DNA from 2 places in the Micromonospora sp. NPDC023737 genome. Region 2 is predicted to be linked to the other one. Evidence: riboswitches for the same ligand, from Rfam matches in the RefSeq annotation. Region 2 holds a riboswitch; the other holds the start of a gene.
What was found. A riboswitch is a leader RNA that binds a small molecule or an ion and turns the genes downstream of it on or off. The one in region 2 is predicted to bind S-adenosylmethionine.

Region 1: another riboswitch for S-adenosylmethionine. It lies ahead of AB0F98_RS11595 (ABC transporter substrate-binding protein); the one in region 2 lies ahead of AB0F98_RS22165 (aminotransferase class V-fold PLP-dependent enzyme).

The regions. Positions count from the first base shown of each region.
Region 1 covers NZ_JBFAAL010000004.1:32,059-35,456, reverse strand. Annotated here, with positions in the region: gene AB0F98_RS11605 (amino acid ABC transporter ATP-binding protein) at 1-363, opposite strand, end outside; gene AB0F98_RS11600 (amino acid ABC transporter permease) at 360-1,139, opposite strand; gene AB0F98_RS11595 (ABC transporter substrate-binding protein) at 1,184-2,053, opposite strand; SAM riboswitch class IV at 2,344-2,455, opposite strand; gene AB0F98_RS11590 (glycogen debranching N-terminal domain-containing protein) at 2,663-3,398, opposite strand, start outside.
Region 2 covers NZ_JBFAAL010000011.1:66,027-69,424, reverse strand. Annotated here, with positions in the region: gene AB0F98_RS22170 (FUSC family protein) at 1-304, shown strand, start outside; gene AB0F98_RS22165 (aminotransferase class V-fold PLP-dependent enzyme) at 400-1,665, opposite strand; SAM riboswitch class IV at 1,711-1,831, opposite strand; gene AB0F98_RS22160 (PrsW family intramembrane metalloprotease) at 1,897-3,312, shown strand; gene AB0F98_RS22155 (hypothetical protein) at 3,389-3,398, opposite strand, start outside.

The DNA of each region.
Region 1 (3,398 bases), on a different contig from region 2:
CACCGCCTCCTCCTCGGGCAGCTTCCTGATCCGGCGCAGCGCCAGGGTGACGTTGCGCAGCACGCTCATGTGCGGAAACAGGTTGAACTGCTGGAAGACCATGCCGATCCGCTGACGCAGGGCGTCCGGATCGTCGGCCAGCACGCTGCGCCCGTCGAGCAGCACGTCGCCGCGGTCCGGTTCGATGAGCCGGTTGATCGTCCGCAGCAGCGTCGACTTGCCGGAGCCGGACGGCCCGATGACGCAGGCCGTCCCGCCGCGGACCACGTCCAGGTCGGCCCCGCGGAGCACCCGGTTGGGCCCGAAGGCCAGGTGGACATCGCGTACGGCCAGGCTGACCGAGGTGCTGGTGGCGGCGGTCATCGCCCACTCCCTCCCGCCGCACCCGGCAATGCCAGGTCGGCGTCGTCGATCTCGTCGGTCGGCTGTGCGGCGGGCCGGCCGTGGCGCAGCCGGGCGTCGATCGCGTTGACCACGTGGGTCAGCGGTACGGTCAGCGCCAGGTAGAACAGGCCGGCCAGCAGCAGGGCCGATTCGTTACCGGTGGTGGCCGCGTAGTCCTGCCCGATCCGGAACAGCTCCCGCTGGCTGGCCACCAGGCCGAGGAAGTAGACCAGGCTGGAGTCCTTGATCAGCGCGATGAGCTGGTTGACCCAGGCCGGCAGGACCCGGCGTACGCCCTGCGGGATGATCACCACCCGCATCGCCTCGGCCCAGGAGAATCCCAACGCGCGGGCACCCTCCAACTGGGTCGCCTCCACCGACTGGATGCCGGAGCGGAAGATCTCTCCGATGTAGGCGGCGGCGATCAGGGAGAGCGCCAGAATGCCCAGCGGGTACGGGTTCGGCCCCCACACCTGCATGCCGAGCGGCGCCAGGCCGACGCCGATCAGCAGGATCGTCGCGGCGGCCGGCAGCCCCCGGAACACGTCGGTGTAGACCCGCGCCGGCCAGCGCAGCCACCGGGTACGGGAGATGCCGGCGACGGCCAGCAGCATGCCCAGTACCGAGCCGAGCAGAGCGGCGGAGACCGCGAGGAGCAGGGTGTTGGGCAGCCCGATGGTGAGCATCTCGGGCAGCGCCTCGCGCATCGAATCCCAGTCGAAGAACGTCTCCCACAGGGTCCGCAACGGATCCATGTCTCGTCTCTCCTACCGCTCCGCTCGGTCGTTTCGTCGTACTGTCAGGACCCGGCCGACGCGGACGCGGTCGGTGCGGCCGGGACCGCCACGGTGCCGCTGCCCGGCTTGAAGTCCGCCGGAATCGGCCGGCCCGGGTAGTACTGGGCCTGCAGCCGGTTCCACGTGCCGTCGGCGATCACCTCGTCGAGGCCCTTGTTCAGCGCCTCGCGCAGGGCGTCGTTCCCCTTCGCCACCGCGTACGCCGTCGGCGCGGGGCTGAGCAGCTTCGCGGCCACGGCGATCTTCCCGCCGCTGTCCGCGGCCGACTTCTCGCCGATCTCGGCCGGGGCGATCCAGGCGTCCGCGGTACCGGCCTTGAGCTGGTTGATCGCGCCGTTGTAGTCCGGTACGCGCACCGGGTCGAGTCCCTTGCCGTTGGCGTAGTCGTCCTGGACGGTGCCCTGCACGACGACGACCCGCTTACCGGCGAGCTCGTCGAAGCTGTGGATCGGCGAGCCGGCCGGTACGTCGAGTCCGAAGTAGCCGAAGTCGTACCCGTTGCCGAAGTCCACCGTCTTCTTGCGGGCCTCGGTGATGGTGATCGACGAGCTGCCGACGTCGAACTTGTGGTTGTTGACCTGGGCGAGCAGCGCGGAGAAGTCGGTGCCGACGAACTCCACCTTCAGACCGATCTTCCCGGCGACCGCGGTGAGCAGGTCGTTGTCGAAGCCGGTGAACTTTCCGTCCTTCAGGTACACGTTCGGCGGGGCATCGGTGAGCGTCCCGGCGCGCAGCACGCCCGGCTGGAGCAGGTCGTACGGGTTGTCCGCGCCGGACGCGGCGTCGTCGCCGCAGGCGGTGAGGGCGGTGGCACCGAGGATCGCGGCCGCGCCGACGGCGACCAACCGGGTCAGGGTAGGAAGGAATCGCACAGGTGTCTCCGGATGTCGGTATTCGGCGGAGCACGGACGCGCGCCGCCGACGGCGCGCCGCAGGGGCACGCCGCTGGAGGGTTCGGGCTGGCGGGGAGAGTGCGCGGTCAGCGCCGCGCGCCGGCAGGACAGCCGGCGCTGCACACCAACATCATGTCGACGTGCCGACGCCGGGTCAGCGCCGGCGAATCGGGCCGCCGGACGTTGGCGTCGGGCACGATGCGGCCGACTGACGAGATGGTGTGGTGGAACGACATTGGCTCTCCCGGGTCGTTGCTGACCTGGGGACCAGGCCACGCTTGCACCGGATTCGCTCCGGTGCCCGGTCTTCACCCGGGGCACCCCACCGCGGAGGAGGGTTGCCGGCCAGCAAGCCGGGGCTTGACGCTGGCGCTCATGACCTGCGCAAGAGGTTAGCAGCCCGGTACGGACAGTCGTCCAGCCGTTATGACCACGCTCACGCTCCCCGTCGGGTGGCGCGGCCGCCGGGCGTCTCGGACCGGCCACGATCACCGGAATCGAGTCGACCGGCCCGACTTGTGCGTGGCCACGGTGGCGCGCGATCGCAGCACCCGACGCCGCCGCGTCGGGCCGACTGGCGTCGCCGGGTCAGGCGGCGGGGTGGACCTCGCCGTGGGTGCCCTCGGCGTGCAGGTCCCAGCGGCGGCCGAACGCCGGAACGCCGAGCAGCCGGACCGGGCCGATCGACTCCGGCAGGTGCGGATCCAGGACCAGCCGGCCGTCGACCGCGTCCAGCCCGAGCAGCGTACGCAGGAACAGCAGCGGTGCCCCGCTGGCCCAGGCCTGCGGGTTGCACGCGGTGGGGTATGGGACCGGCCGCCGGCCGAACCTGCGGTCGTAGCCGGAGAACGCCTCGGGCAGCCGGTGCTCGGAGTAGGCGGACGCCTCCATCATGGCCCCGATGATGCGGTGGGCCGCCTCGTGCTGGCCGTAGCGGGCGAGGCCGGCCGCCACTATCGAGTTGTCGTGCGGCCAGACGGTGCCGACGTGGTAACCGATGGGGTTGTAGCCGCTGTCGGCGGTGGAGAGGGTACGCACGCCCCAGCCGGAGAACATCTCGTCGGACATCAGTTGGGCGGCCACCAATCGTGCCCGGTCCGGCGGCACGATGCCGCTCCAGAGCAGATGGCCCATGTTGGACGTCATCGAGTCGATCGGCCGTCCGTCGCCGTCCAGGCCGATCGCGTAGTAGCCGCCGCGTTCCGGTACCCAGAAGTCACGGTTGAACCGGTCCCGCAGGGCCGCCGCCTCGGCGCGCAGCCGCTGCGCCAGCACCGGGTCCCGCATCGGCCCGTCGGCGAGTTCCGCCGCGCGGATCTTCGCG
Region 2 (3,398 bases):
GGTGCGCCTGCTCAGACACGAGTTCGCCGTCGGCGACGAGCCGCAGGAGGCCCGGGAGCGGTCGCTGCGCGCGGTCAGCGAGGCCGGCCGGGCGTACGACGAGGGGGTGGGTTTCTCCGGCAGCGTGGTCGTGGCCCAGGTCCGGACGGCGGCGAGTGACCTGCTGGTCGCCTCCGGCATCGAGCAGGAGGAGGCGAACCGGCTGATCCGGCAGTCCTTCGGCGATCACAACGTGCCCCCGGGCGGCCGTCCCGAACCGGACGGCGGACGGCCGAAACCCCCCGTAGCGCCTCCGATCGGCTGACCCGCCGCCCGGCCGGCCGGGCACGCGGTGCGTGCCAGCCGGCCGGGCGGACCGCCGTTGGGCCGGGGACCGACCGGCGGTCCGCCGCCGGGCGCTCAGGCGAACGTGGCGAGGGCCGCGAGCAGCCGGTCGACGTGCTCCTCCGTGCTGCCCAGTCCGATGCTGGCCCGCAGCGCCGTCGGCGGCAGGTCCCGCCGTCCGGCGCGCGTGGCCGCCTCGATGAGCAGTCGCTGGGCGAGCGGGTGGGCGCAGAACAACCCGTCGCGTACCCCGATGGCGTGCTCCCGGGCCAGTTCGGCGGCCACGTCGGCGGAGTCCCGTCCCGCCACCACGAAGGAGACGATGCCCACCCGGGGCGCGTCGGGACCGAAGGTGCGCAGCTCCACGACGTGCGGCAGCGCCGCGATGCCGTCGCGCAGCCGGTCGAGCAGGCGCTGCTCCCGGTCGTGCAGCGCCGCACGGTCCGCGTCCGCGAGCGCGTCGCAGACGGCGGCCAGCGCGACCGCCCCCAACAGATTCGGGGTTCCCCCCTCGTGCCGCGCCGGCCCGACCGCCCAGGTGACCTCGTGGGTGGCCGCCCCGACCCGGGCCGTGGCGCCACCGCCGGCCAGGTACGGCTGCGCGGCGTCGAGCCAGTCCGCCCGGCCGATCAGCGCTCCGGCCCCGAACGGGGCGTAGAGCTTGTGGCCGGAGACGGCGAGATAGTCGACGTCCAGCGCCAGCAGATCGACCGGCGCGTGTGGGGCGAGCTGCGCGGCGTCCAGGGCGATCCGGGCTCCGTGGCGCCGGGCCACCCGGGCCAGCTCGGCCACCGGCCAGCGTTCGCCGGTCACGTTGCTCGCCCCGGTGACCGCCACCAGTACCGGCAGCCCGGGCTGCGCCGCCCGGCGTAGCTCGGCGAGCGCCGCGTCCAGGGCGCGTACCGCCCCGCCCGGGTCCGCGGGCACGGGCAGCCGGACCGAGCCACGCGGCCAGGGCAGCAGGTTCGCGTGGTGCTCGCCGCCGAAGGTGACCACGGTGGTGCCCGCGGGCAACGCCCGGGCCAGCAGGTTCAGCGCGTCCGTGGTGTTGCGGGTGAAGATCACGTGGTCTTCGGCCCGAGCGCCGAAGAAGTCACCCACCGTCTGCCGGGCCTGCTCGTAGGCGAGCGTGCAGCGGCGGGAGAGAGCCCCGGCGCCGCGGTGCACGCTCGCGTACCACGGCAGCAGCGCAGCCACCGCGTCGGCCGCGACCCGCGCGCACGGCGCGGTGGCCGCGTAGTCGAGATTGATCTCACCCGGTACGCCGAGCACGCCGAGCGGCTCGGCGTCGGCCGGAGCGGCCGGCAGGGTGGCGATCGGGGATACGAGGGCGACGGACACGCGGGAACCTCCCGGGCCAGGGACCCCGGGGCTACGTCGGGACGGGGTCCGCGCTTGCCCGGCACGCGGATCGGGCCGGGCCCGGTCATCACCCGGGGCACCCCACCGCGAACTCGACGAGGGTTGCCGGCCAGCAAGCCGGGGCTTGACGCTGGCGCTCGTGACCTGTCGGCAGCATAGCGGCTGCCGATGCGCCAGAACCACCCGGCCGGCGATGGCTAGGCTGACCGCATGGCCGACACCCCGCCCGGCAGCGCGCCGCCGTCGCCGTCCGTTCCGCCCGGTCCGGGTGGCGCGCTCCGGATGCCGCTGCGCCGGCTGGGCTGGCGGCGGTTCCTGGTGCTCGCCGGGCTGGTGCTCCTCATCGCGGCGTGCGCGGTCTTCATGGTCTACACGATCGGCGAGAACATCGGCGTGCAGGCGCTGCTGATCGGTACGGTGGCCGCTCTCCTGCCGGTGCCCGTGCTGGTCGCCTGCTTCCTCTGGCTCGACCGGTACGAGCCCGAGCCACTGAAGTACCTGATCTTCTGTTTCACCTGGGGCGCGTTCGTCGCCACCGCCGCCTCGCTGACGGTGAACGACTTCGCGGCCGGCCAGATCGCCCACGCGAAACTGCCGGCCGCGCTCACCGGAGTGCTGGTCGCACCCTTCGTCGAGGAGTCGACCAAGGCACTCGGGCCGATCCTGCTGCTGGTGTTCCGGCGACGGGAGTGGTCCGGGATCACCGACGGGCTGGTCTACTGCGGGCTCTCGGCGGTCGGCTTCGCGATGGTGGAGAACATCCTCTACCTCGGCGGGTACGGCTTCGCGACAGGTGTCGACCGGTACGGGCCGGCGACCGGGGCGCAGCAGGTCATCGCCATCTTCATCGTCCGGATCCTGCTGTTCGGGTTCGCCCATCCGCTCTTCACCTCGATGACCGGCGTGGGGCTCGGCATCGCCGCCCGTACGGCCGACCGCCGGGTCCGAGTGCTCGCCCCCCTCGCGGGGCTGCTGGTGGCCATGATGCTGCACGGCACGTGGAACCTGCTGCCGACACTCAGCCAGGCCACCAACCAGCCGCTGATCATGCTGTACGGCTTCATCGGCCTGATGGTGCCGATCTTCTTCGGCATGGTCGGGCTGGCCGTCTGGCTACGGGCCTGGGAGGGGCGGCTCACCGAGCGCAGGCTGCCGGACTACGTCCGGGCCGGCTGGCTGAGCCCGCCCGAGGTGGCGGCGCTGAGCAGCCTCGGCCGCCGGCACGCGGCCCGGGCCTGGGCGCGACGGGTGGCCGGGGACGCCGGGGTGAAGGCGATGCGCGGCTACCAGTTCGCGGCCACCCGGCTGGCGCTGTTGCGCGACGGGTCGCTGCGCGGCCTCGATCGGAAGGCGGCGGATCGGGAGCGGACCGCCCGGGAAGAGCGGGAGCTGCTGGAGGCGATCACGGCGTACCGCTCGTTCTTCGTCGGCCGGGACCCGCAGGCGCCCGCCGGGGTGTGGGACGGTGACCGTTACCACCTGCGTTTTCCGGACGGCTCCGAGCGGACCGTGAACGCGCCGGACGAGCCGGTGGTGCCGATCCCGGTGGTGCTGGGCGGGCCACCACCCGCGCCCGCGCCGCCGGGCTGGCACGTGCCGCAGCCCGGCCCGCCCTGGCACGCCTGACCGGCCGGCGCCGGAGTGCGAGCCGGTGCCGACCGGTGCGGGTGCTCGGGCGGCCCGGCGCGGGTCGCCGGCCGGGTCAGGTCATC